One region of the Streptomyces sp. NPDC002018 genome, then DNA from elsewhere that is predicted to be linked to it. Evidence: riboswitches for the same ligand, from Rfam matches in the RefSeq annotation. Region 1 holds a riboswitch; each other region holds the start of a gene.
What was found. A riboswitch is a leader RNA that binds a small molecule or an ion and turns the genes downstream of it on or off. The one in region 1 is predicted to bind cobalamin.

Region 1 (7,777 bases):
CCGGGGGGCGGGCCGGGCGTCGACCCGGCTCGGCAGGACCGCCACCGAGAAGTACGGGACGGAGTCCGGGTCGATGCCCTCCAGCGCGCCGGTGCGCTCGCCGCTCATGGTGGCGCGCTCGACGTACCGCGCGTCAGCGAGCCGCCCGGCCCGCTCGACCGCGCGCCGTACGGCCGGGAAGGTACGGCCGAGCTTCATCACCACGGCCGAGTCCGCAGAGGCCAGCCGGGCCGTCAGTTCCTCCTCGGGCAGCGTGCCGGGCAGGATCGTCAGGACCTCCTCGCCCTCGACGAGCGGGGTGCCGAGCCGGGCCGCGGCGGCGCTCACCGAGGTGACCCCCGGAATGACCTCCGTCGGATAGCGGTCGGCCAGCCGCTTGTGCATATGCATGTACGAGCCGTAGAAGAGCGGATCGCCCTCGGCGATGACGGCGACCGTGCGGCCGGCGTCGAGATGGGCGGCGAGCCGGGCGGCCGACTCGGCGTAGAAGTCCTCCATCGCGCCCTGGTAGCCGCCGGGGTGGTCGGTGGTCCCGGTGGTGACCGGGTAGACCAGCGCTTCCTCTATGTGGTCGGGGCGCAGATGTCCGGCGGCGATGGAACGGGCTATGGACCGGCCGTGGCGCGCGCTGTGGTACGCGATCACCTCGGCCTCCGCGATGACCTGGACGGCGCGCACGGTCATGAGGGACGGATCGCCGGGGCCGAGGCCGACCCCGTACAGCCGGCCGGTGCCGCCGCTCTCGCGACCGGTACGGCTCTGACTCCCCGTACCGGGGCCGCTCGTGGGGGCATGGCCGGGGGCTGTGTTCGCGTTCACTCTTCCTCGCTCGCGATCGCGTTGACGGCCGCCGCCGCGAGGGCGCTGCCCCCGCGCCGTCCGCGTACGACCAGGTGTTCGAGCCCGGCGGGGTGTCCGGCGAGCGCGTCCTTGGACTCGGCCGCGCCGATGAAACCGACCGGCACACCGATGACGGCGGCCGGGCGGGGAGCGCCCGCCTCGATCATCTCCAGCAGCCGGAAGAGCGCGGTCGGTGCGTTCCCGACGGCGACCACCGCGCCCTCCATCCGGTCGCGCCACAGCTCCAGGGCGGCGGCGCTGCGCGTGGTCCCCAACTCGGCGGCGAGGGCGGGGACGGACGGGTCGGACAGGGTGCAGACCACCTCGTTGGCCGCCGGCAGCCGCTTGCGGGTGACTCCGCTGGCGACCATCGCGACATCGCAGAGGATCGGCGCGCCCGCGCGCAGGGCCTCACGGGCACGGGCCACGACACCGGGGGTGAACGCGAGATCGCGCACCAGGTCGACCATGCCGCAGGCGTGGATCATCCGGACCGCGACCTGGGAGACATCGGCGGGCAGCCCGGCGAGGTCCGCCTCGGCGCGGATCGTGGCGAAGGACTGGCGGTATATCGCCGCGCCGTCCTTCTCGTAGTCGAACACCGTGGGCTCGTTGGGCACTGTGGTCTCGCTCATCTCGTCACTGTGGTTGTGCGTGCCGCCGCCACCGCGTCGGCGAGTCGGGGTCCGGTCGCGAGCGCGAGCGTGGTCGCGGTCGTGGTTGTGGTCGTAGTCATGGTCGGGACAACTGTCGTGGTTGCCGTTGCCGTTGCCGTTGCCGTCGCGGGCGCGGTTACCGTTGCCGTCGCCGGCGCGGTCGTGGTCACTGGCGCGGTTACGGTCACGGTCGTGCCGCCCCGTACGGAGACGCGGTAGGCGTTGTCGCCCGTCGCGACCACATCCACCCAGGCGCCCTGCGGATGGCCGCAGCGGCGTTCGCAGCCCGACCAGTAGACCGGGAGCGCGTCGCCCCCCGCCCCCGGCCTGCCCGGTGCCGGACGCAGCGCCTCGGCCGCGTCCGCCCGTACGTCCGCGAGCGCCTTCGCGCAGCCGGGCCGGCCGGTGCAGGCGCCGACCCCGTGCCAGGGGGAGGCGGGATCGGTGACCAGCCCGGCGGTACGGAAACGTTCCAGCAGGTCGTCGGCCGTGGCCGGGTCCAGCCCCGGCACGATGACACCCCGCCAGGGGGTGACGCGCAGGGCGGCGGCCGGACCGGGAGCGACACGCGCCGAGGTCAGCAGTCGCCACTGTGCCGCGCTCAGCCGTCCCAGCGGCGCGTGGACGGAGACGGCCACGGTGCCGTCGGGGGAGCGGATGAGCCCGGGAAGCGGGGGCCTCCCGTCGTGACCGGGGCCCTCCGTCACATACGCCGTCACATACGCCGTGGCGTTCGCGGGCTTCGCGGGCTTCGCGGGCTTCGCGGGCTTCGCGGGCTCCGTGGCTACGGCGGGTTCCGCGACGATGCCCGCTCGGCTCAGCCGTGCCGCCACCGCCGCGTCCAGTTCGAGTGCGTGGCCGGGCGGCAGCTCCCGCACCCGCCAGGCGCCCGAGCCGCTCGCCTCCGCCACCGTGAGAAACGTCTCCGCGGCCAGGAGGGCGGCCCTCGGCGCATCGGCGGCCTTCACCCGCAACCCCGACCGATTGGCTCCGGTATGTACGGTCGCCGTGCCGTCGGGTCGTGCGAGCAACGTCACATCGGCGCCCAGGGCCGCCATGTCCCCACGGCCGTCGTCCAGCGCGAACAGGAAGCGGCCGGAGAGACCCGTCGCCGCGTCGCTCGCGCACAGGAGTCCGTCCAGTTCCCGGGCCCACAACTGCGGCTGTCCGGCGCCGAGTCCGCCGTGCCGGGCGCCTCCGCCGAATCCGTCGAGGCCCGACAGGGGGGACGCGACGATGTTCCGTACCCGTTCATGCCGTTCGGAGGGCAGCAGACCGGCTTCGTGGAGCAGTCCGGCGAGTTCGGTGCCGCAGCCCGCGCCCGCGCCCCTGCCCCTGCCCGGACTCGTACCCGTACCCGTACCCAGCCCCCGGAGCTGGACATTGCCCCGGGAGGTGATGTCGACATGTCCGTCGCCCAGGCGCTCCGCCGCGTCCGCCAGCGTCTCCGCCTGACGGTACGTCAGCAACCCGCCGGGCAGCCGCAGTCGGGCCAGCCACCCGTCGTCCGCGCCGTGCAGCCGCAGAGCGCCGGGGCAGGCGTCACCACCCTCCCGTACGGGAACCCGCACGGAACCGGGAGCGGAAGCCCGCACGGAGCCCGGGACGGGAACCCGCACGGAACCGGAAGCGGATGCCCGCACCGGATCCGGGACGGAGGCCCGCGAGGGAGCTTCGTCCCGGTTGGCGGGTGTTGGCGAGGTGGGCGGCATGGCGGCGAGCATACCCACGTACCCCCGCGCCCCATCCTGGGCGGCCGGGCGCTCTCCCCGCCCGTGACCTGCTGCACCTACTATGCAGACGGCGGGTCCGGTGCCCGTCAACGCCAGCGACGGCGTCAGGGGAGGAAGCCCGGTGAGAATCCGGCGCGGTCCCGCCACTGTGAGCCCGGCAGCAGCCGGGTGAGCCAGGAACTCCCGCCGTCCTCCCTACCGCCCGGGGCGCGGACCCCGAGGAAGGCAGACGCCGCATGATCCTGCTCCTGTCGACGTCCGACACCGATCTGCTCAGCGCCCGTGCGGCGGGCGGTCCGGTCCCGTACCGGTACGCCAACCCCGCGCGGCTCGTGCTCGACGAACTGCCCGCGCTACTGGAGGGCGTCGACCTCGTCGTCGTACGGCTCCTCGGCGGACTGCGCGCCTGGCAGGACGGGATCGACCTCCTCCTTGGGGAAGGCGCTACCGACGGCCGTTCCGCCGCCCGCCGCGACACCGCCGACACCGACGACCGCGACAGCGCCGCCGACACCGCCGCCGACCGGCCGCCCGTCACGAACCGGCCGCCCGTCGTGGTCCTCACCGGCGAGCAGGCCCCGGACGCCCAGTTGATGGAGGCCTCCACCGTCCCCATCGGTATCGCCGCCGAGGCCCACGCGTATCTCGCCCACGGCGGTCCCGCCAACCTGGAGCAGCTCGCCCGCTTCCTCTCCGACACCGTCCTGCTGACCGGTCACGGCTTCGAGCCGCCCGCTGCGTCGCCCACCTGGGGCCGGGCCGAGCGCCCCGCCGTCGCGGGCCGCGCGGATGCCGGCCGGCCGCTGGTCGCGGTGCTCTACTACCGCGCGCACCATCTCAGCGGCAACACCGCCTTCGTGGACGCCCTGTGCGATGCCATCGAGGAGGCCGACGGGCGCGCCCTCCCCCTCTACGTGTCCTCGCTGCGCGCCCCGGAGCCGGAGCTGCTGGAGGAGCTGAGCGGCGTCGATGTCATCATCACCACCGTGCTCGCCGCCGGCGGCACCCGGCCCGCCGAGGCGTCGGCGGGCGGCGACGACGAGGCGTGGGACGCGGGAGCCCTGGCCGCGCTCGACGTACCGATACTCCAGGCCCTCTGCCTCACCAGCAGCCGGGCCACCTGGGAGTCGAGCGACGAGGGACTGTCGCCGCTGGACGCCGCCTCGCAGGTGGCGGTGCCGGAGTTCGACGGGCGGCTCATCACCGTCCCGTTCTCGTTCAAGGAGCTGGACCCCGAGGGCCTGCCGGTGTACGTGGCCGACCCCGAGCGGGCCGCGCGGGTGGCCGGTATCGCCGTACGGCACGGCCGGCTGCGCCACCGCCCGAACGCGGAGAAGCGCGTCGCGCTGGTGCTGTCCGCGTACCCGACCAAGCACTCCCGTATCGGCAACGCGGTCGGCCTCGACACCCCCGCCAGCGCCGTGGCCCTGCTGCGTGAACTGCGCGACCAGGGCTATGACTTCGGCGGCACGAGCGGCACGAGCGGCATAGGCAGCGCAGGCGGCACGACCGGCACAGGCAATGCAGGCAGTGCAGGCAGTGCGGGCAGTGCGGGCAGTGCGGGCAATGCAGGCGGCGCAGCCGGTGCGGCCGGCGCAGGCGGCACCGGTACGGAGGACGAGCCGGTCCCCGGTCTGGAGTCGGGCGACGGCGACGAGCTGATCTACGCGCTCATCGAGGCCGGCGGCCATGACCAGGAGTGGCTCACCGAGGAGCAGCTCGCCCGGAACCCGGTCCGTATCCCGGCCGCCGACTACCGGCGGTGGTACGAGAAGCTCCCCGCCGCGCTCCGGGAGTCCGTGGAGGAGCACTGGGGGCCGCCGCCCGGCGCGATGTTCGTGGACCGCAGCCGGGTCGCCTCGGGCGGCGACCCGGACGGCGACATCGTGCTCGCCGCCCTCCGGCGCGGCAATCTGCTGATCCTCATCCAGCCGCCGCGCGGCTTCGGCGAGAACCCCATCGCGATCTACCACGACCCCGATCTGCCGCCGTCGCACCACTATCTGGCCGCGTACCGCTGGATCCAGGCCGACCGCGAGGACGGCGGCTTCGGCGCCGACGCCATGATCCACCTCGGCAAGCACGGCAATCTGGAGTGGCTGCCCGGCAAGAACGCGGGGCTCTCGGCCGCCTGCGCGCCCGATGCCGCGCTGGGCGATCTGCCGCTGATCTATCCGTTCCTGGTCAATGACCCGGGCGAGGGCACACAGGCCAAGCGCCGCGTACACGCCACGCTCGTGGACCATCTCGTGCCGCCGATGGCGCGCGCCGAGTCGTACGGCGACATCGCGCGCCTGGAGCAGTTGCTCGACGAGTACGCGGCGATCTCCTCGATGGACCCGGCGAAGCTGCCCGCGATCCGCGCGCAGATCTGGACGCTGATCCAGGCCGCCAAGCTCGATCACGACCTCGGTCTCGACGACCGGCCGGACGACGACGGGTTCGACGACTTCCTGCTCCATGTCGACGGCTGGCTGTGCGAGGTCAAGGACGCGCAGATCCGCGACGGACTGCATGTGCTGGGCGGCGCGCCGACCGGTGACGCCCGGGTCAATCTCGTCCTCGCCATCCTGCGGGCCCGGCAGATCTGGGGCGGTACGACCTCCCTTCCGGGGCTGCGCGAGGCGCTGGGCCTGGACGAGTCGGCCGCGACCCGTACCGACGCCGACGACACGGAGCAGCGGGCCCGCGCGCTCGTCCAGGCGATGGAGGACGCGGAGTGGGACCCGGCGGCGGTGGCGCGGGTGGCGGCCGGTCACCCGGAACAGGTCGCGGACATCCTCGCGTTCGCCGCGCGTGAGGTCGTGCCGAGGCTGGCCGGCACCGTGAACGAGATCGACCATGTGGTGCACGCGCTGAACGGCGGCTTCGTACCGGCGGGTCCGTCCGGATCGCCGTTGCGCGGTCTGGTCAATGTGCTGCCGACCGGCCGCAACTTCTACTCCGTCGACCCCAAGGCCGTCCCGAGCCGGCTCGCCTGGGAGACCGGACAGGCCCTCGCCGACTCCCTCCTCGACCGCTACCGCGCCGACAACGGCGACTGGCCGACCTCCGTCGGGCTCTCGCTGTGGGGTACGAGCGCGATGCGCACCTCCGGCGACGACATCGCCGAGGCCCTGGCGCTGCTGGGGATCAGGCCGGTCTGGGACGACGCCTCGCGCCGGGTCACCGGTCTGGAGCCGATCGCGCTCGACGAACTGGGCCGCCCCCGGATCGATGTCACCCTCCGGATCAGCGGTTTCTTCCGTGACGCCTTTCCGCACGCGATCGGTCTGCTGGACGACGCGGTACGGCTGGCGGCGTCGCTGGACGAACCCGCCGACGCCAACCACATCCGCGCCCACGCCCAGGCCGATCTGGCGGCGCACGGTGACGAACGCCGGGCCACCACCCGTATCTTCGGCTCCCGGCCCGGTACGTACGGCGCGGGCATCCTCCAGCTCATCGACAGCCGCGACTGGCGTACGGACGCCGATCTCGCCGAGGTCTACACGGTGTGGGGCGGGTACGCGTACGGCCGCGAGCTGGACGGGCGGCCCGCACGCGCCGAGATGGAGACCGCGTACAGGCGCATCGCGGTGGCCGCGAAGAACACCGACACGCGCGAGCACGACATCGCGGACTCCGACGACTACTTCCAGTACCACGGCGGCATGGTGGCCACGGTCCGCGCGCTGAAGGGGACGGCCCCGGAGGCGTACATCGGGGACTCCACCCGCCCGGAGACCGTCCGTACGCGCACGCTGGTCGAGGAGACGTCCCGTGTCTTCCGCGCCCGGGTGGTCAACCCCCGCTGGATCGAGGCGATGCGCCGCCACGGCTACAAGGGCGCTTTCGAACTCGCCGCGACCGTCGACTATCTCTTCGGGTACGACGCGACGACGGGTGTGGTCGCGGACTGGATGTACGACAAGCTGACCGAGACCTATGTCCTGGACCCGGAGAACCGCGCCTTCCTCCAGGAGGCCAACCCCTGGGCCCTCCACGGCATCGCGGAACGTCTGCTGGAGGCCGAGTCACGCGGTATGTGGGCCAAGCCGGACCCGGCGGTGCTGGACGAACTGCGGAAGGTGTTCCTGGAGACGGAGGGAGACCTGGAGGGGGAGCAGGACGGGGAGCACGACGGGCAGGAGTGACGGGTCCCTCCCGATCCGTCCCCACCCTGATCCACTGATCCGTCCCTCCTGATCCACGCGTCTGTCCCTCCTGATCCACGCGCCTCTGTGGGCCCGCCTCCGCGCCGGAGGCGGGCCCACACGCTTTGGTCACAAGTGGGTCACTAAGAGCGCACATACCCTCCATACTCATGCGCCGCGTCGCTACGTTCATCCCCCCGCTGGCATCGGTGGTGCCGGCGGGGGGACGGCGACGGATCAGGCGGTGAGCGAGGGGCCCTATCCCTCGGTGACGGTCACGACGACGGCGACCGCCGCCCCCGAGCCCCGCGCCACCACGACGGTGACGGCGAGCCCGAAGCCGGTCCCCACCGTCACGAAGACGAAGACCGTACGCGTCACCGTCGCCCCGGCCGCGGGTGGCGACGAGAGC
Region 2 (7,777 bases), on a different contig from region 1:
TACAGCGCGTACGGAGCGACCCGGACGGGTCCGCCGAAGGCCGCCGCCATGTAGTGGATCAGGGGCAGTTCGGGGACGAGCGTGGAGACGGCGGTGGCATGCACGGCGTGGGTGTGGACCACGGCCCGCGCCGGTGTGCTCCGGTAAACGGAGAGATGCAGCGGCAGCTCACTCGTGGGGGTGAATTCACCGAGGACCTGCCGGCCGTCCGGATTCACCCCGACGGCGTCCCCGGGACCGAGCTGTTCATAGGGAATTCCACTCGGCGTGACCAGGATGAGTCCGCCGACCCGTACCGAGACGTTGCCCGAGGTGCCGACGACCAGCCCCTCGGCGGCCGTCCTGCGGGCCGTGTGCACCAAGTCCTGCCAGGCCCCCGCTATCGCGTCCCGGCTCTGCTGATCGGTCATACGGCGATCCTGCCAGGAGTGTCCCGGCGTGTCGTACACCGTTCTCCCGATCATCCGAACAGATCCACGCCGACGTCAGCGGGAGACACCGCGAAGCCCTGCGCAGTTCATCTTCCGTTCACCCTGACTCCCTACGTTCACCGAGGCCCCCTACGTCGAACGATTGCCTGGGTAAATGGAACACATCACACTGCTGCTTGCGATCGTGATCGTGACGGCGCTCGTGTTCGATTTCACGAACGGTTTCCATGACACCGCCAACGCGATGGCGACGACCATCTCGACCGGCGCCCTGAAGCCCAAGACCGCGGTGGCCATGTCCGCCGTTCTGAATCTGGTCGGCGCGTTCCTCTCCGTGGAGGTCGCCAGAACGATCTCCGGCGGGCTCATCAACGAGAACGGCATCCGGACAGAAGTGATCTTCGCGGCGCTCGTCGGCGCCATCCTCTGGAATCTCTTCACCTGGCTGCTCGGCCTGCCGTCCAGTTCCTCCCACGCCCTCTTCGGCGGACTGATCGGCGCCACCCTGATGTCCGTCGGCGCCTCCGGGGTCAACGGCGGTGTCGTCATCACCAAGGTGCTCATCCCGGCGCTCGCCGCTCCGGTCGTCGCGGGTCTCGCGGCGCTGCTGGCCACCCGGCTGACGTACCGCATCGGCCGCGGTACGGACGACAGGGCCACCGCCAAGGGCTATCGCGCGGGGCAGATCGCCTCCGCCGGTCTGGTCTCCCTCGCCCATGGCACCAACGACGCGCAGAAGACCATGGGCGTCATCACGCTCGCGCTGGTCACCGGCGGGGTGCTCGCGCCCGGCTCCAACCCCCCGATGTGGGTCATCGTCTCCGCGGGCACGGCGATCGCGCTCGGTACGTATCTCGGCGGCTGGCGCATCATCCGCACCATGGGCACCGGCCTCACCGATCTCAGGCCGCAGCAGGGCTTCGCCGCCCAGACCAGCGCCGCGACCGTCATCCTGGCCTCCTCCCACCTGGGCTTCTCGCTCTCCACCACCCAGTCCTGCTCCGGGGCCGTGATGGGCGCCGGCCTCGGCCGCAAGGGCGGTGTGGTCCGCTGGTCCACCGCCACCCGGATGTTCATCGCCTGGGGGCTGACCCTGCCCGCCGCGGGTCTGGTCGCCGCCTGCGCGGAGTTCCTGACCGGCCAGGGCAGTTGGGGCGTCGCGGTCGTCGCCGCGCTGCTGGTGGCGTTCTCCGGCGCGATCTGGCTCGCCTCGCGCCGCCGCCCGGTCGACCACACCAATGTCACCGAGAACGAGGCCGGGGAGCCCGCCGACGCCGTGGCCAACGGCGTCGCGGCCGTCGCCCCGCCCCCCACGGCCGGTGCCGCGCAGGACCTCTCGGCCACCATCCCGTCCCCTCCGGGCGGCGCCGGTGAGCCGGCCCGCACCGCCTCGGTCTGAACCGTCCCGGTCCGAACCATCTCGATCCGAACCCTCTCGGTCCGAACCATCGCGGTCCGAACCGCCTCGGTCTAAGGAAAGAACGTATGAAGATCGACTGGGCAGCACTCGGCTCCGTCTTCGGGGTCAGCCTCGTGGCGACCGTCGCCCTCGTGGGCCTGTTCACCCTGGGCATCGTGGGTCTCGCCAGGCGCGAGTCCGCCGTCGCGCAGGGCGGCGGTACGGGCACGGCGGCGCTGGCGCGCACGGGTGCGTACGCCTGCTTCGCCCTCTGCGCGGCGGCCGTGGCGTACGGGATCTATCTGATCGTCGCCTGACCCCCGCCCCTGTCCCGCCCGTCCCGCCCGTCCCGCCCGTCCCGCTTCGCCTCGCCTCGCCCCGCATCGCCCCGGCCCTTACGGGGCGATGTGGGGCTTCGCACACTGTCCCGCCGCAGGTCAGGGATGGGTTGACGGGTGTTCACGGGGCGTGGTGGACTGCCGGGGCCATTACGGCGGCAGAAGAGGAAGCCGGTGCGAATCCGGCGCGGTCCCGCCACTGTCACTGGGAACTGTCCCAGGAGCCAGGAACTCTCGCCGCCGCATCACGTCGAGCCGGGGCGCGGACCCTGAGTGAGGACATTTCGCCATGCCTGGCAGCGGTTCGGCCGCCGTGCGCGGCGGCGGTGCGACCGCCGAGCGGGTCTTCGCGTACGGCGCGGCCCTGGGGCTCCTGGGCGACCGGCTGTTCGGCGATCCGCGCCGGGGGCATCCGGTGGCCGCGTTCGGCCGGGCGGCGGGGGCCGTCGAACGGGCGCTGTGGCACGACCACCGAGGCTGGGGCACGCTGCACACGCTGGTGTGCGCCGGAGGCGCCGCCGGTCTCGCGGTCCTCGCGGCCCGGGGTGCACGGGGAGCACGGGGAGTACGGGGTGTACGGGGTGTACGGGGTGGAGGAGGCATCCCGGAGAGCCGTGCCGCCTCCGTCACGCTGACCGCCCTGGCCACCTGGTCCGTCGTCGGCGGCACCTCCCTGGGCCGGGAGGCGCGCGCGATCGGCGCCGCGCTCACCGCCGGGGACCTCGCGCTGGCCAGGGAGCGGCTGCCACGGCTGTGCGGGCGTGACCCGCAGGCACTGGACGGACAGCAACTCGCGCGCGCCGTCGTGGAGTCCGTCGCCGAGAACACCTCGGACGCCGTCGTGGGCGCGCTGGTGTGGGGGGCGATCGCGGGCGTGCCCGGACTGGTGGGATTCCGCGCGGTGAACACGCTGGACGCGATGGTGGGTCACCGGTCCGCCCGGTACCGCAGGTTCGGCTGGGCGTCGGCCCGGCTCGACGATCTGGCAGGCTGGCCGGGCGCCCGGCTGACCGCCGCCCTGGCCGCCGTCGCCGGTGACGATCCGCGCGGGGCCCTGCGGGCGGTGCGGCAGGACGCGCGCAGGCATCCGAGCCCCAACGCGGGCCCGGTGGAGGCGTCGTTCGCGGGCGCGCTGGGCGTACGGCTCGGCGGGACACTCGCGTACGGCGGACGGGTGGAGCACCGGCCCGTACTGAACGGTGAGGGGCGGCCCGTGACGACGGCCGACATCGAGCGGGCCGTGCGGCTGTCGCGCCGGGTGGGCGGATACGCCCTCGCGGTCTGTGCCGCCGGCCGGTTCGCGTACGGCGCGCTGCGCCGCCGTGCGGCGGACACGGGAAGGGGACTGGGATGAGCCGGGGCGGGCGCGGCGGGGGTCTGCTGGTGGCCGGGACCACCTCGGACGCGGGCAAGAGCGTCGTCACGGCGGGGATCTGCCGGTGGCTCGTACGCCGGGGGGTGAAGGTCGCCCCGTTCAAGGGGCAGAACATGTCGCTGAACTCGTTCGTGACGCGCGAGGGCGCGGAGATCGGACGGGCGCAGGCGATGCAGGCGCAGGCGGCCCGGGTGGAGCCGACGGCGCTGATGAATCCCGTGCTGCTGAAGCCCGGTGGCGACCGCAGCAGCCAAGTGGTGCTGATGGGGCGGCCGGTGGGCGAGCTGAGCGCCCGGGGTTTCTTCGGCAGCCCGGGAGGCGGGACCTCCGGACTCTCCGGACAGCCCGGCGTGCCCGGAAAGCCCGGCGTGTCAGGGGAGTTGGCGGGGGCCGGCGAGCGGGCGGGGGCCAACGCGGTCGCGGGGGCCGGCGCGACGGTCTCGGAGAGCGTGCTGCGCGGGGGGCGGGAGGCCCTGCTCGGCCCCGTCCTGGAGTGCCTGGAGGAACTGCGCTCCACCTATGACGCGGTGATCTGCGAGGGCGCGGGCAGCCCGGCCGAGATCAATCTGCGCCGTACCGACATCGTGAACATGGGCGTCGCGCGGGCCGCGCGTCTGCCCGTGGTGGTGGTCGGGGACATCGACCGGGGCGGGGTCTTCGCCTCGTTCTTCGGTACGACCGCGCTGCTGAGCCCCGAGGACCAGGCCCTGGTCGCGGGGTATCTCGTGAACAAGTTCCGGGGCGATGTGTCCCTGCTGGAGCCCGGTCTGGAGATGCTCCGGGGACTGACAGGACGGGCGACGCTGGGGGTGCTGCCCTGGCGGCACGGCCTCGGCATCGACGAGGAGGACGGACTGCGTATCTCGCTGCGCGGCACCGTGCGCGAGTCCCTGGTGGCTCCCCCGCACGGCGAGGAGGTGCTGCGGGTCGCGGTCTGCGCCGTACCCCTGATGTCCAACTTCACCGATGTGGACGCGCTCGCGGCCGAACCGGGCGTGGTCGTACGGTTCGTGGACCGCCCCGAGGAGCTGGCCGACGCCGATCTCGTGGTGGTGCCCGGCACCCGTGGCACCGTGAAGGCGCTGGCGTGGCTGCGGGAGCGCGGGCTCGCCGACGCCCTGGCGCGGCGGGCCGCCGAGGGGCGTCCCGTCCTGGGGATCTGCGGCGGCTACCAGATCCTCGGTGAGCACATCGACGACGAGGTGGAGTCACGGGCGGGCGCCGTGGCCGGACTGGGGCTGCTGCCCGTACGGGTGCGGTTCGCCCGCGAGAAGACCCTGGCCAGACCGTCCGGGACGGCCCTCGGCGCGCCCGTGGAGGGGTACGAGATCCATCACGGCGTCGCGGAGGTGCGGGGCGGGGACGCCTTTGTCTCCGACGCCGGCGGACGGGCGCTGGACGGCTGCCGGGTGGGCGCCGTCCAGGGCACGCACTGGCACGGGGCGCTGGAGAGCGACACGTTCCGGCGGCGCTTTCTGACGGAGGTGGCGCGGACGGCCGGCCGGCGTTTCGTCCCCGCGCCCGACACGAGCTTCGGCGCGCTGCGCGAGGAACAGCTCGACCTTCTCGGTGATCTCGTCGAGGAGCACGCGGACACGGACGCCCTGCTGCGGCTGATCGAGGAGGGGGCGCCGGCCGGGCTGCCCTTCATCCCCCCGGGGGCCCCATGACCACCACCGCCGTACTCGAAGGAGCGATCAGCATATGAGCATCCCCTATCCGTTCACCGCCATCGTGGGGATGGACGATCTGCGGCTGGGCCTGCTGCTCAACGCGGTCAGTCCGGCGGTCGGCGGAGTCCTCGTGCGCGGGGAGAAGGGCACGGCGAAGTCCACAGCCGTACGGGCCCTGGCCGCCCTGCTGCCCGAGCTGGCGGTGGTCGCCGGGTGCCGGTTCGGCTGTGATCCCGCCGCGCCCGATCCGCACTGCCCGGACGGACCGCACGAGACCGGGCCGGGGGTCTCCAGGCCCCCGCGCATGGTCGAACTGCCCGTCGGCGCCTCCGAGGACCGGCTCGTCGGGGCCCTGGACATCGAACGGGCGCTGTCGGAGGGCGTGAAGGCCTTCGAACCCGGGCTGCTCGCGGACGCCCACCGGGGGGTGCTCTATGTCGACGAGGTCAATCTCCTCCATGACCATCTGGTCGATCTGCTGCTGGACGCCGCCGCCATGGGCGCCTCGTACGTGGAGCGCGAAGGCGTCTCCGTACGGCATGCCGCGCGCTTTCTGCTCGTCGGCACGATGAACCCCGAAGAGGGCGAGCTGCGCCCGCAGTTGCTCGACCGCTTCGGGCTCACCGTGGAGGTCGCGGCCTCGCGGGAGCCGGAGCTGCGGGTGGAGGTCGTACGGCGGCGGCTCGCGTACGACGACGATCCGGCCGGCTTCGCCGCGCGCTGGGCCGGCGAGGAGACCGCGCTGCGGGAGCGGATCGTCGCGGCGCGCGCGCTGCTGCCCGGGGTGCGGCTCGGGGACACCGCGCTGCTCCAGATCGCCGCGACCTGCGCCGCCTTCGAGGTGGACGGGATGCGCGCGGACATCGTGATGGCGCGGACCGCGACGGCGCTGGCCGCGTGGGCGGGGCGTACGGCGGTACGCCCCGAGGACGTGCGGCAGGCCGCGCTGCTCGCGCTGCCGCACCGGCGGCGCCGCAATCCGTTCGACGCGCCTGGGCTGGACGAGGACAGGCTCGACGACACGCTGGAGCGGTTCAAGGGCGAGGACGGCCACGGGGACGGCCACGGGGGTGACGGCGGGGACGACGACCCGGACGGCGGCGGTCCCGGCGGCCCGGACGGACCCGGTGGTGGCATCCCGCCGCAGGGCGGCCCCGAGGCGACGGGGACACCGCCGGAGTCGGGCGCGAGGCGGCACGACGCGCCCGCGGAGCCGGAACCGCCGGCCGGGCCCGAGCCCGGGACGGAGCCCGACGGCCGGCCGCGGGACCCGGCCGCCGATGCCGGAGCGGGTGCCGGAGCGGGCGCGGGTGCCGGTGCCGGTGAGCAGTCCGCCGTACGGGCCGCCGAGCCGTTCCGTACGAAGACACTGAGCGTCCCCGGGCTGGGCGAGGGCGCCGCCGGACGCCGTTCCCGGGCCCGTACCGACCACGGCAGGACGACCGGATCGCGCAGGCCCCGGGGCACGCTGACCAAGCTGCATCTCGCGGCGACCGTCCAGGCCGCGGCCCCGCACCAGCGGGCGCGCGGGCGCGGCGGCCCCGGACTGGTGGTCCGCAGGGACGATCTGCGGCAGGCGACCCGGGAGGGGCGCGAGGGCAATCTCGTGCTGTTCGTGGTCGACGCGTCCGGGTCGATGGCGGCCAGACGGCGGATGAGCGCGGTGAAGGGCGCGGTGCTCTCGCTGCTGCTGGACGCGTACCAGCGGCGCGACAAGGTCGGTCTGGTCACCTTCCGGGGCAGGGCGGCCGAGGTGGCCCTGCCGCCGACCTCGTCGGTGGACGCGGCGGCGGCGCGGCTGGAGTCGCTGCCGACGGGCGGGCGCACCCCGCTCGCCGCCGGGCTGCTCAAGGCCCATGACGTGCTACGGGTGGAGCGGATACGCGATCCCGCGCGCCGTCCGCTGCTGCTGGTGGTGACGGACGGCCGTGCGACGGGCGGTCCCGATCCGGTGGCGCTGGCCGCGCGCGCGGCCCGGCTGCACGCGGCGGAGGGAACGGCCTCGGTGGTCGTGGACTGCGAGTCGGGGCCGGTACGGCTGGGACTGGCCGGTTCGCTCGCCGCCGCGCTGGAGGGCACGGCCATCACACTCGACGCCCTGCGGGCCGACAGCATCGCCGGTCTGGTCAGGGACGTACAGCAGGTCAGCAACGGACGCCCCAGGAGGGCCGCGTAATGCCGCAGGGACAGCCGGAAACCGTTCCGGACGACGGTCTCACCACCCGCCAGCGCCGCAACCGCCCGCTGGTGCTCGTGCACACGGGCACCGGCAAGGGCAAGTCGACGGCGGCGTTCGGGCTCGCGCTGCGCGCGTGGACCCAGGGCTGGCCGATCGGGGTGTTCCAGTTCGTGAAGTCGGCGAAGTGGCGGGTCGGCGAGGAGCGCGCGCTGACGGTGCTGGGGGCGAGCGGCGAGGGCGGTTCCGTCGCCTGGCACAAGATGGGCGAGGGCTGGTCCTGGGTGCAGCGCGACAGCCAGCTCTCCAACGAGGAGGCGGCGCGCGAGGGCTGGGAGCAGGTCAAGCGCGATCTGGCGGCCGAGACGCACAAGCTGTACGTCCT
Region 3 (7,777 bases), on a different contig from region 1:
CCGCCGGAGAAGACCGGCGCCGACGCCGAGATCTCCTGGTGGGTCGTGGACGACCGGGTCGGCACCCCACTGGAACACGACCTGGACGCACTGGTCCCGCGCTGGATCGCCGAGGCATGGCCCTTCGCACGGCCGCGCTACATCGGCCGCGATCTCTCCTGGCAGGACTGGCTGGCCCTTCCGGATGCCTCTCCCGACGCCGGCTGAATCCGGAACCCCGGCGCTCAGCCGAGGCTGAAGGCGCCGTCCGGCGGCCGGGGTGAGGGCACCGCGCCGCTGTCCCGTACCGGTGCCGCGTCCCCGATGAACCGCCGTAGCGCCGCGCCGTGTTCGACCCGGGCGGGAAAGGCGTCGGACGCGGCACGGCGGGCCAGCGCGCCCGTGTCGATCGGGCCGTGCGAGGCGACCAGTACGGCATTGCCGAAGCGCCGGCCACGCAGCACGCCCGGCTCCGCGATCAGGGCCAGTTCCTCGAAGACGGTCGCGAAGGTGGCCAGTTGGGAGCGGAGGAAGTCGAAGGGCGCGCCGTCGGCGAGATTGGCGGCGTAGACCCCGTCGGCCCTGAGTACGCGCGCCGCTTCCCGCGCGTACTCGACGGAGGTGACGTGCGCGGGTACCCGGGAGCCGCCGAACACATCGGCGATCAGCACGTCCGCCGAGCGCGCGGGAGCCGCTTCGAGCCAGCGTCGGGCATCCGCGTCCCGTACGGTGATCCCGCTGCCGTCCGGTATCGGCAGCCGCTCGGCGACCAGCGCCAGCAGTCCCGTGTCGGCCTCCACCACATACTGCGCCGAGCCGGGCCGGGTCGCGGCCACATACCGGGGCAGGGTGCAGGCACCGCCGCCGAGATGGAGCACGGTGAGCGGCTCGCCGTCCCCGGCGGCGCGGTCGATGACATGGGCGAGGCGCCGTACGTACTCGAACTCCAGATGCGTCGGGTCGTCCAGATCGACATACGACTGCGGTGCCCCGTCGACCGTCAGCAGCCAGGCCCGCTCCCGGTCCACATCGGGCAGCAGCTTCGCGGTGCCGCGGTCCACGGCACGGATGACGGGGATCGACTCGTTCACCGTCCCATTGTGCGCTGTGCGCGCATACGGTCCCGCGCCCGCCTCCCCGGAGCGGGGAGACGGACACGGGACCCATGGACCTGGAGCACATGGCCCCGGAGTACATGGCCCTGGAGCACATGGACCAGGGACCCACGCGCTCGGGACCCACGGGCTCGGAGCACACGGGCCCGGAACCCATGGACGCGGGACCCACGGGCCCGGGACCCCCGGGCCCGGAGGCCCGTCGGGTTCCTCGGGCCCGTCAGAGCAGTGACGTGACCGTACCGGCGCCGACCGTGCGTCCGCCCTCGCGGATCGCGAAGCCCAGCCCCGGCTCCAGCGGTACGTCACGGCCCAGCTCCACGGTCAGGCTGACCGTGTCCCCGGGCCGTGCGACGGCCGTCCCGCCCAGGTCGATGTCACCGACCACATCCGCCGTACGGATGTAGAACTGTGGCCGGTACCCACTGCCGACCGGAGTCGTGCGGCCACCCTCGCGTGCGGAGAGCACATACACCTGTGCGGTGAAGCGTCGGCTCGGCATGAGACTGCCCGGCGCCGCCACCACATGGCCGCGGCGCACCGCGTCCCGGGGCAGCCCGCGCAGCAGCAGCGCGACATTGTCCCCGGCCTCGGCGGACTCCATCGGCTTGCCGAAGGTCTCCAGACCGGTGACCACCGTCTCCACCTCGGCGCCCAGCACCTCCACCCGGTCGCCCACCCGCACCGTGCCGCGCTCGACGGCGCCGGTGACGACCGTGCCGCGCCCGGTGATGGTGAGGACGTTCTCCACCGGGAGCAGGAACGGCGCGTCCGTGTATCTGACGGGCATCGGCACATAGGTGTCGACGGCGTCGAGCAGCGCCTCCACGGCCGCCGTCCAGCGCGGGTCCCCCTCCAGGGCGCGCAGCCCCGACACCCGCACGACGGGCGCCGCGTCGCCGCCGTAGCCGTGGGCGGTGAGCAGTTCGCGCACCTCCAGCTCGACCAGGTCGGTCAGTTCGTCGTCGCCCGCGTCGGCCTTGTTGAGGGCGACGACGATGTGGTTGACACCGACCTGACGGGCGAGCAGGACATGCTCGGCGGTCTGCGGCATGATCCCGTCGAGCGCGGAGACGACGAGGATCGCCCCGTCGAGCTGGGCGGCGCCGGTCACCATGTTCTTGATGTAGTCGGCGTGGCCCGGCATGTCCACATGGGCGTAGTGCCGGGTGTCCGTCTCGTACTCGACGTGCGAGATGTTGATGGTGATCCCGCGGGCGGCCTCCTCCGGGGCCCGGTCGATCCGGTCGAACGGTACGTAGGTGCCGGACCCGCGGTCGCTGAGGACCTTGGTGATGGCGGCGGTCAGGGTGGTCTTGCCGTGGTCGACATGGCCCATGGTGCCGATGTTCAGATGCGGCTTGGTGCGCACGTATGCCGTCTTGGGCATGCTTCCTTCCAGGAACTCGAAGCGTGAGAGGGACCCCCGGGCCTTGCCGACCCTCCCCCTGCGGGGTCCGCCGGACGATCCGGGAAGGGTCAGCTTCGGGCGCCGCCGAGAGGCGCCGCGGCGACTGCCGCCGCCGCGGCAGCCGTCGCCGCCGCGGTTCCGGCGGCCGGTGCCGCCACGCACGTGTCGGGGAACACGGCAGCCTTCGGCGCGTCCGCGACCGCGGACGACGCTGCGAGGAAGGCGTACCGGAACATGCCGTCGATCCTCGTTCATGGCCGCCGCCGCGTCGAATGGTTTTCCCCGTGTGCCGACGGCCGCCCACCGGTGCCCATGTGTGCCCACGCGTGCCGGGCCGGCCGGTGAGCCCGCGTCAGAAGTGCTTCAGGGCCTCGCGCACGGAGAGCGGGGAGAGCCGGTCCCGCGCCCCCTCGACAAACTCCCGTACGGCCGCGGGATCGGTCTTCGCGTACTCCCGCAGAGCCCAGCCGATGGCCTTGCGGATGAAGAAGCCGGGGTGGCCGGCGCGGCGCAGGCAGTGGTCGAAGAGGCGCGCGGCGTCGGTGCCGCCCTTGTAGGCGAGCTGGTGCAGCAGGGCGGTACGCGCGACCCAGAGGTCCTCGTCGTCGATCCACCGGTCCATGTCGTCCGTCAGGGCGCGGTCGGCGGTGACCAGCGGGCCCGCGACATGCGCGGCGAGCGGATCGACGGTGTCCCACCAGGGGACGGTGGTGACGAGATGGCGTACGACGGGCAGGAACCCGGACGAGCAGCGCCCGCTGTACCGGCGCAGATAGTCGACCGCGAAGTACTGGTACTCCCGCTCGGGCAGCTCCCAGCAGCGCAGGGCGATCGCCGCGCAGTCCGTCTCGTCGGGGCGCGCGGTGCCCGCGAGGACCGAACGGGACAGCGCGCGGCGCTCCGGGGTGGCGATGCCCAGGAACGGCGCGATCCCCTTCATGTACGCGAAGGACTTCCCGGCGCGCACCGGATCGGCCGCCGTGGGATACACGGCGGTGAGCCGCTCCAGCACGGTGTCGGCCAGCGCGCTGTCCGGCACGGGCGGCTTCTGCGTGACCGCGGACGTCGTCATACGGGCACCCTACGGCGCCCCTCGGACATCGGGCGCGGATCCACCCTCCCCGCGGAAGGGGCGGATCCGCCTCCCGTGCGGAATTGCCCGTTCCCGCGCGGGCCCTCCGCCCATTCCCGCGCGGACCTGCGACTTCGCCGCCGGGGCGCTCGCCCTGTTGTGCCGCGCGGGGCGTGCCCGCCATCCCGCGCCCGGCACCCGGCCATCTTCGTCGGTTAGGCTCGCCGGGTGCTCGCACCCGTCTCCCGGTCCTCGCCAAGCCTCGCGCTCCGTTGTTACCGGGCCCTTCTCTCGCCCTGGGCGCGGTTCTCCGTGCTCGTGGCCCTGCTGGCCGCTGCGGCCGTCGTGGTGCTGCTGTACGAGCCGCAGAAGCTGCTGGCCGACGGCTGGCCGCCCCAGGTCGGCGGAGGCGTCGCCGTGGTGCTGTTCGTCGTGGCGTACGGGCTGTGCGTGACGGCGTTCGTACCGCGTCCGCTGCTCAACATCGCGGCCGGGGCGCTCCTCGGCTCCACGATCGGGCTGGCCGCCGCGCTGGCGGGGACGGTGCTGAGCGCCGCGCTCTCCTTCGGGCTCGGCCGCTTCCTCGGCCAGGAGGCCCTGCGTCCGCTGCTGCGGGGCCGCTGGCTGACGGCGGCGGACCGTCAGCTCAGCGCCCACGGCTTCCGGTCGATGCTGGCGATCCGGCTCTTCCCCGGAGTGCCGTTCGGCCCGAGCAACTACTGCGCGGCCGTCTCCCGTATGCGATGGGCGCCGTTCCTGCTGGCGACGCTGATCGGTTCGATCCCCAACAACGCGGCCTATGTGGTCGCGGGGAGCCGGGCCGCCTCGCCGACCTCACCGGTGTTCCTGATCGCCATGGGCTTCATCGTGCTCTCCGGTCTGGTCGCGGCGGTGGTCGCCTGGCGCAAGCGCCACCACCTCCGCCGCTGACCCGGGACCCGCCGCCGCTCCGGCGCGCGGGCCTCCCCTCGCGGGGCCCGTTCTCTGCAAAGGTCCGTTCTCTACGGAGTTCCGTCGCCGGGTTTGCTTCCGGCTCCGGCCCCGGCCCCCTTCCCGTCCCCGGCCCCGTCCCCGAGCGCGGGGCCGAGTCCGAGGTCGCCGCCGGGCGGCGGGGCGAAGAACCGTGCCACATCGGCCTCGGAGACCCCGGCCAGTTCCCTCGGTGACCACCGTGGCCTGCGGTCCTTGTCGATGACCTGCGCGCGGATGCCCTCCAGCAGATCGTGGCCGGTCAGCGCGGCGCACGAGGCGCGGTACTCCTGGTCGAGCACCTGCTCCAGCGTCGGCAGCCGACGGGCCCGGCGCATCGCTTCCAGGGTCGCCTTGAGCGCGGTGGGCGAACGGGTCAGGATCGTCTCGGCGGCCTCCTTCGCGGCGGGCCCGCCGCTGCCGAGCAGCCGCTCGACGATCTCCTCCACCGTGTCCGCCGCGTAGCAGACGTCGATCCACTCGCGGTCCGCGGCGAGTTGGCCCTCGGGCGCGGTCGTCGCGTACCCCTGTACCGTCCCGCCGACGTCCGCCGCCTCGCGCACCCCGGGTCCGGCCAGCGCGTTCCGCAGACCGGCCAGCCGCTCCGAGGGGACGAAGCGGTCCGCGAGCCCGCAGAGCAGGGCGTCCGCCGGGCCCACCGCCCTTCCGGTGAGGGCGAGATGCGTGCCCAGCTCACCCGGCGCGCGGGAGAGCAGGAAGGTGCCGCCCACATCGGGGACCAGGCCGATCCCGGTCTCCGGCATCGCGACCACCGACCGTTCGGTGACGATCCGATGGCTGCCGTGTGCGGAGACACCGACTCCGCCGCCCATCACGATGCCGTCCATCAGCGCGACATAGGGCTTGGGGTAGCGGGCGATACGGGCGTTGAGCCGGTACTCGTCGCGCCAGAAGGCGGGCGAGGCGGAGCCTCCGGAGCGCCCGTCCTCGTGGATCGCGCGGATGTCGCCCCCGGCGCACAACCCGCGCTCGCCGGCGCCCGAGATGATCACCGCGGTGACGCTCGCGTCGTCCTCCCACTCCGCGAGGGCCTCCGAGATCCGCCGCACCATGGGGTGGGTGAGGGCGTTGAGGGCGCGGGGGCGGTTGAGCGTGATGTGCGCGGCGCGGCCCGCCCGGCCGAGCAGTACCGGTTCGTCGTCGTGGACCATGCCGCCCAGTATCCGCCACGCCGGAATCCGTCGGGTCCGTTCCGTGGACCGGGCTGGCCGCCTCCTCACCCGAGCCTCTAGGCTGGACACGCAGTCGGTTCGCCCTGCCCGCCAGGCAGACGCGTCGCAAGAGGGAACCCGGTGGAAATCCGGGACTGCCCCGCAGCGGTGAGTGGGAACGACCGCCGTCATACGCACTGGACGCACTCCGTCCGGGAAGCGACGGCCAGTAGGAGCCTCGTACCGGTCCGTACGTCATCCGTACGGCCAACGGCTACGGCCACGAGGCGTGCCCATGAGTCCGAAGACCTGCCACTGCCCGTGTGCGAGCACCGCACACGGAGATCTCGGTGACCTCGTGGGCGGGTCGGCGGATACGGGCGGGCGGGCGTGACACATGGCCGTGTGGAGCGCGGCACCGCCCCCATCTCCGTTTCCTCGTCTCCCTCGGGTTCCGCCGGGATCGTTCCCGCACGACTCGCGAAGGAGAGTCCCGTGACATCCACGTCCGCAGCCGCGGCATCCCGGTCACATCCGGCGTCGGCATCGACATCGACATCGGCATCCGCGCCGGCATCGGCGGCACGGCCGAGGCCGGGGTCCACCGTCCTCGGCCATCCGCGCCAGGGCGCCGACCGGGAACTGAAGAAGGCCGTCGAGGGGTACTGGAAGGGCCGGGTCACCGCGGACGCGCTGCGGGAGACCGCCGCCGGACTGCGCCGCGACACCTGGCGCCGGCTGGCCGACTCCGGTCTCGACGAAGTGCCCACGGGCGACTTCTCGTACTACGACCATGTGCTCGACACGAGTGTCATGGTCGGCGCGATCCCGGCCAGACACCGGGCCGCCGTCGAGGCGGACCCGCTCGACGGCTACTTCGCCATGGCGCGCGGTGCCCAGGATGTCGCGCCCCTGGAGATGACCAAGTGGTTCGACACCAACTACCACTACCTCGTGCCCGAGTTGGGCCCCGACACCGTTTTCACCGCGGACTCGGCCAAGCAGGTCGCCGAGCTGCGTGAGGCCCTCGCACTCGGCCACACCGCCCGGCCGGTGCTCGTCGGCCCCGTCACCTATCTGCTGCTCGCCAAGCCCGCGCCGGGTGTGGCGGCCGACTTCGAGCCGCTCACCCTGCTCGACCGGCTGCTGCCGGTGTACGCGGAGGTCCTGGCCGATCTGCGCGCGGCCGGTGCCGCCTGGGTGCAGCTCGACGAGCCCGCGCTGGTCCAGGACCGTACGCGCGCCGAACTGAACGCGCTCGCCCGCGCCTACCGGGACCTCGGCGCGCTCACCGACCGGCCCCAGCTCCTGGTGGCGTCGTACTTCGACCGCCTCGGCGAGGCCCTCCCCGTGCTGGTGAGGGCACCCGTCGACGGGCTCGCGCTGGACTTCACCGGCCCCGCGTCCGTCAATCTCACGGATCTCGCGGCGGTCGGCGGACTGCCCGGCAAACGGCTGGTCGCCGGGGTGGTGGACGGCCGCAATGTGTGGATCAACGACCTCGCGGCCTCGCTGACCACCCTCGCCACCCTGCTCGGCCTGGCCGACCGGGTCGATGTGTCGACATCCTGCTCGCTGCTCCATGTCCCGCTGGACAGCGCCGCCGAGCGGGATCTCGATCCCCAGCTCACCCGGTGGCTGGCCTTCGCACGCCAGAAGACCGACGAGGTCGTCACCCTCGCCCGGGGCCTGGGGCGGGGCACCGACACCGTCGCGGCCCGGCTCGCCGCGAACCGCGCCGATCTGGCCTCCCGCGCCTCCTCCGCGATCACCCGCGATCCCGCGGTACGGGCCCGCTCGGTGGCGGTGACGGACGCGGACGTCCGCCGGGACCAGCCGTACGCCGAGCGCACCGTGGCCCAGCAGACACGGCTCGGACTGCCGCCGCTGCCCACGACCACCATCGGATCGTTCCCGCAGACCGACGAGTTGCGTACGGCGCGCGCCGCACTGCGGGCGGGGCGGCTGGACGAGGCCGGATACGACGAGCGCATCGAGGCCGAGATCCGCGAGGTCGTCTCCTTCCAGGAGAAGGCGGGTCTCGACGTCCTGGTGCACG

Region 2: another riboswitch for cobalamin. It lies ahead of ACFYYH_RS17960 (cobalamin biosynthesis protein); the one in region 1 lies ahead of cobN (cobaltochelatase subunit CobN).
Region 3: another riboswitch for cobalamin. It lies ahead of metE (5-methyltetrahydropteroyltriglutamate--homocysteine S-methyltransferase); the one in region 1 lies ahead of cobN (cobaltochelatase subunit CobN).

What each region holds. Positions count from the first base shown of each region.
Region 1 covers NZ_JBIASO010000006.1:360,397-368,173, reverse strand. Annotated here, with positions in the region: gene ACFYYH_RS12970 (precorrin-2 C(20)-methyltransferase) at 1-723, opposite strand, end outside; gene ACFYYH_RS12965 (precorrin-8X methylmutase) at 816-1,442, opposite strand; gene ACFYYH_RS12960 (cobalamin biosynthesis protein CobG) at 1,472-3,220, opposite strand; cobalamin riboswitch at 3,284-3,432, shown strand; gene cobN (cobaltochelatase subunit CobN) at 3,466-7,365, shown strand; gene ACFYYH_RS12950 (hypothetical protein) at 7,624-7,777, opposite strand, start outside.
Region 2 covers NZ_JBIASO010000009.1:344,830-352,606, reverse strand. Annotated here, with positions in the region: gene ACFYYH_RS17975 (class II aldolase/adducin family protein) at 1-410, opposite strand, end outside; gene ACFYYH_RS17970 (anion permease) at 586-1,830, shown strand; gene ACFYYH_RS17965 (hypothetical protein) at 1,917-2,147, shown strand; cobalamin riboswitch at 2,286-2,425, shown strand; gene ACFYYH_RS17960 (cobalamin biosynthesis protein) at 2,458-3,522, shown strand; gene ACFYYH_RS17955 (cobyric acid synthase) at 3,519-5,213, shown strand; gene ACFYYH_RS17950 (putative cobaltochelatase) at 5,248-7,392, shown strand; gene cobO (cob(I)yrinic acid a,c-diamide adenosyltransferase) at 7,392-7,777, shown strand, end outside.
Region 3 covers NZ_JBIASO010000008.1:303,569-311,345, reverse strand. Annotated here, with positions in the region: gene ACFYYH_RS16225 (N-acetyltransferase) at 1-207, shown strand, start outside; gene ACFYYH_RS16220 (spermidine synthase) at 225-1,070, opposite strand; gene tuf (elongation factor Tu) at 1,315-2,484, opposite strand; gene ACFYYH_RS16210 (DNA alkylation repair protein) at 2,858-3,577, opposite strand; gene ACFYYH_RS16205 (TVP38/TMEM64 family protein) at 3,806-4,507, shown strand; gene ACFYYH_RS16200 (enoyl-CoA hydratase/isomerase family protein) at 4,579-5,718, opposite strand; cobalamin riboswitch at 5,797-6,050, shown strand; gene metE (5-methyltetrahydropteroyltriglutamate--homocysteine S-methyltransferase) at 6,214-7,777, shown strand, end outside.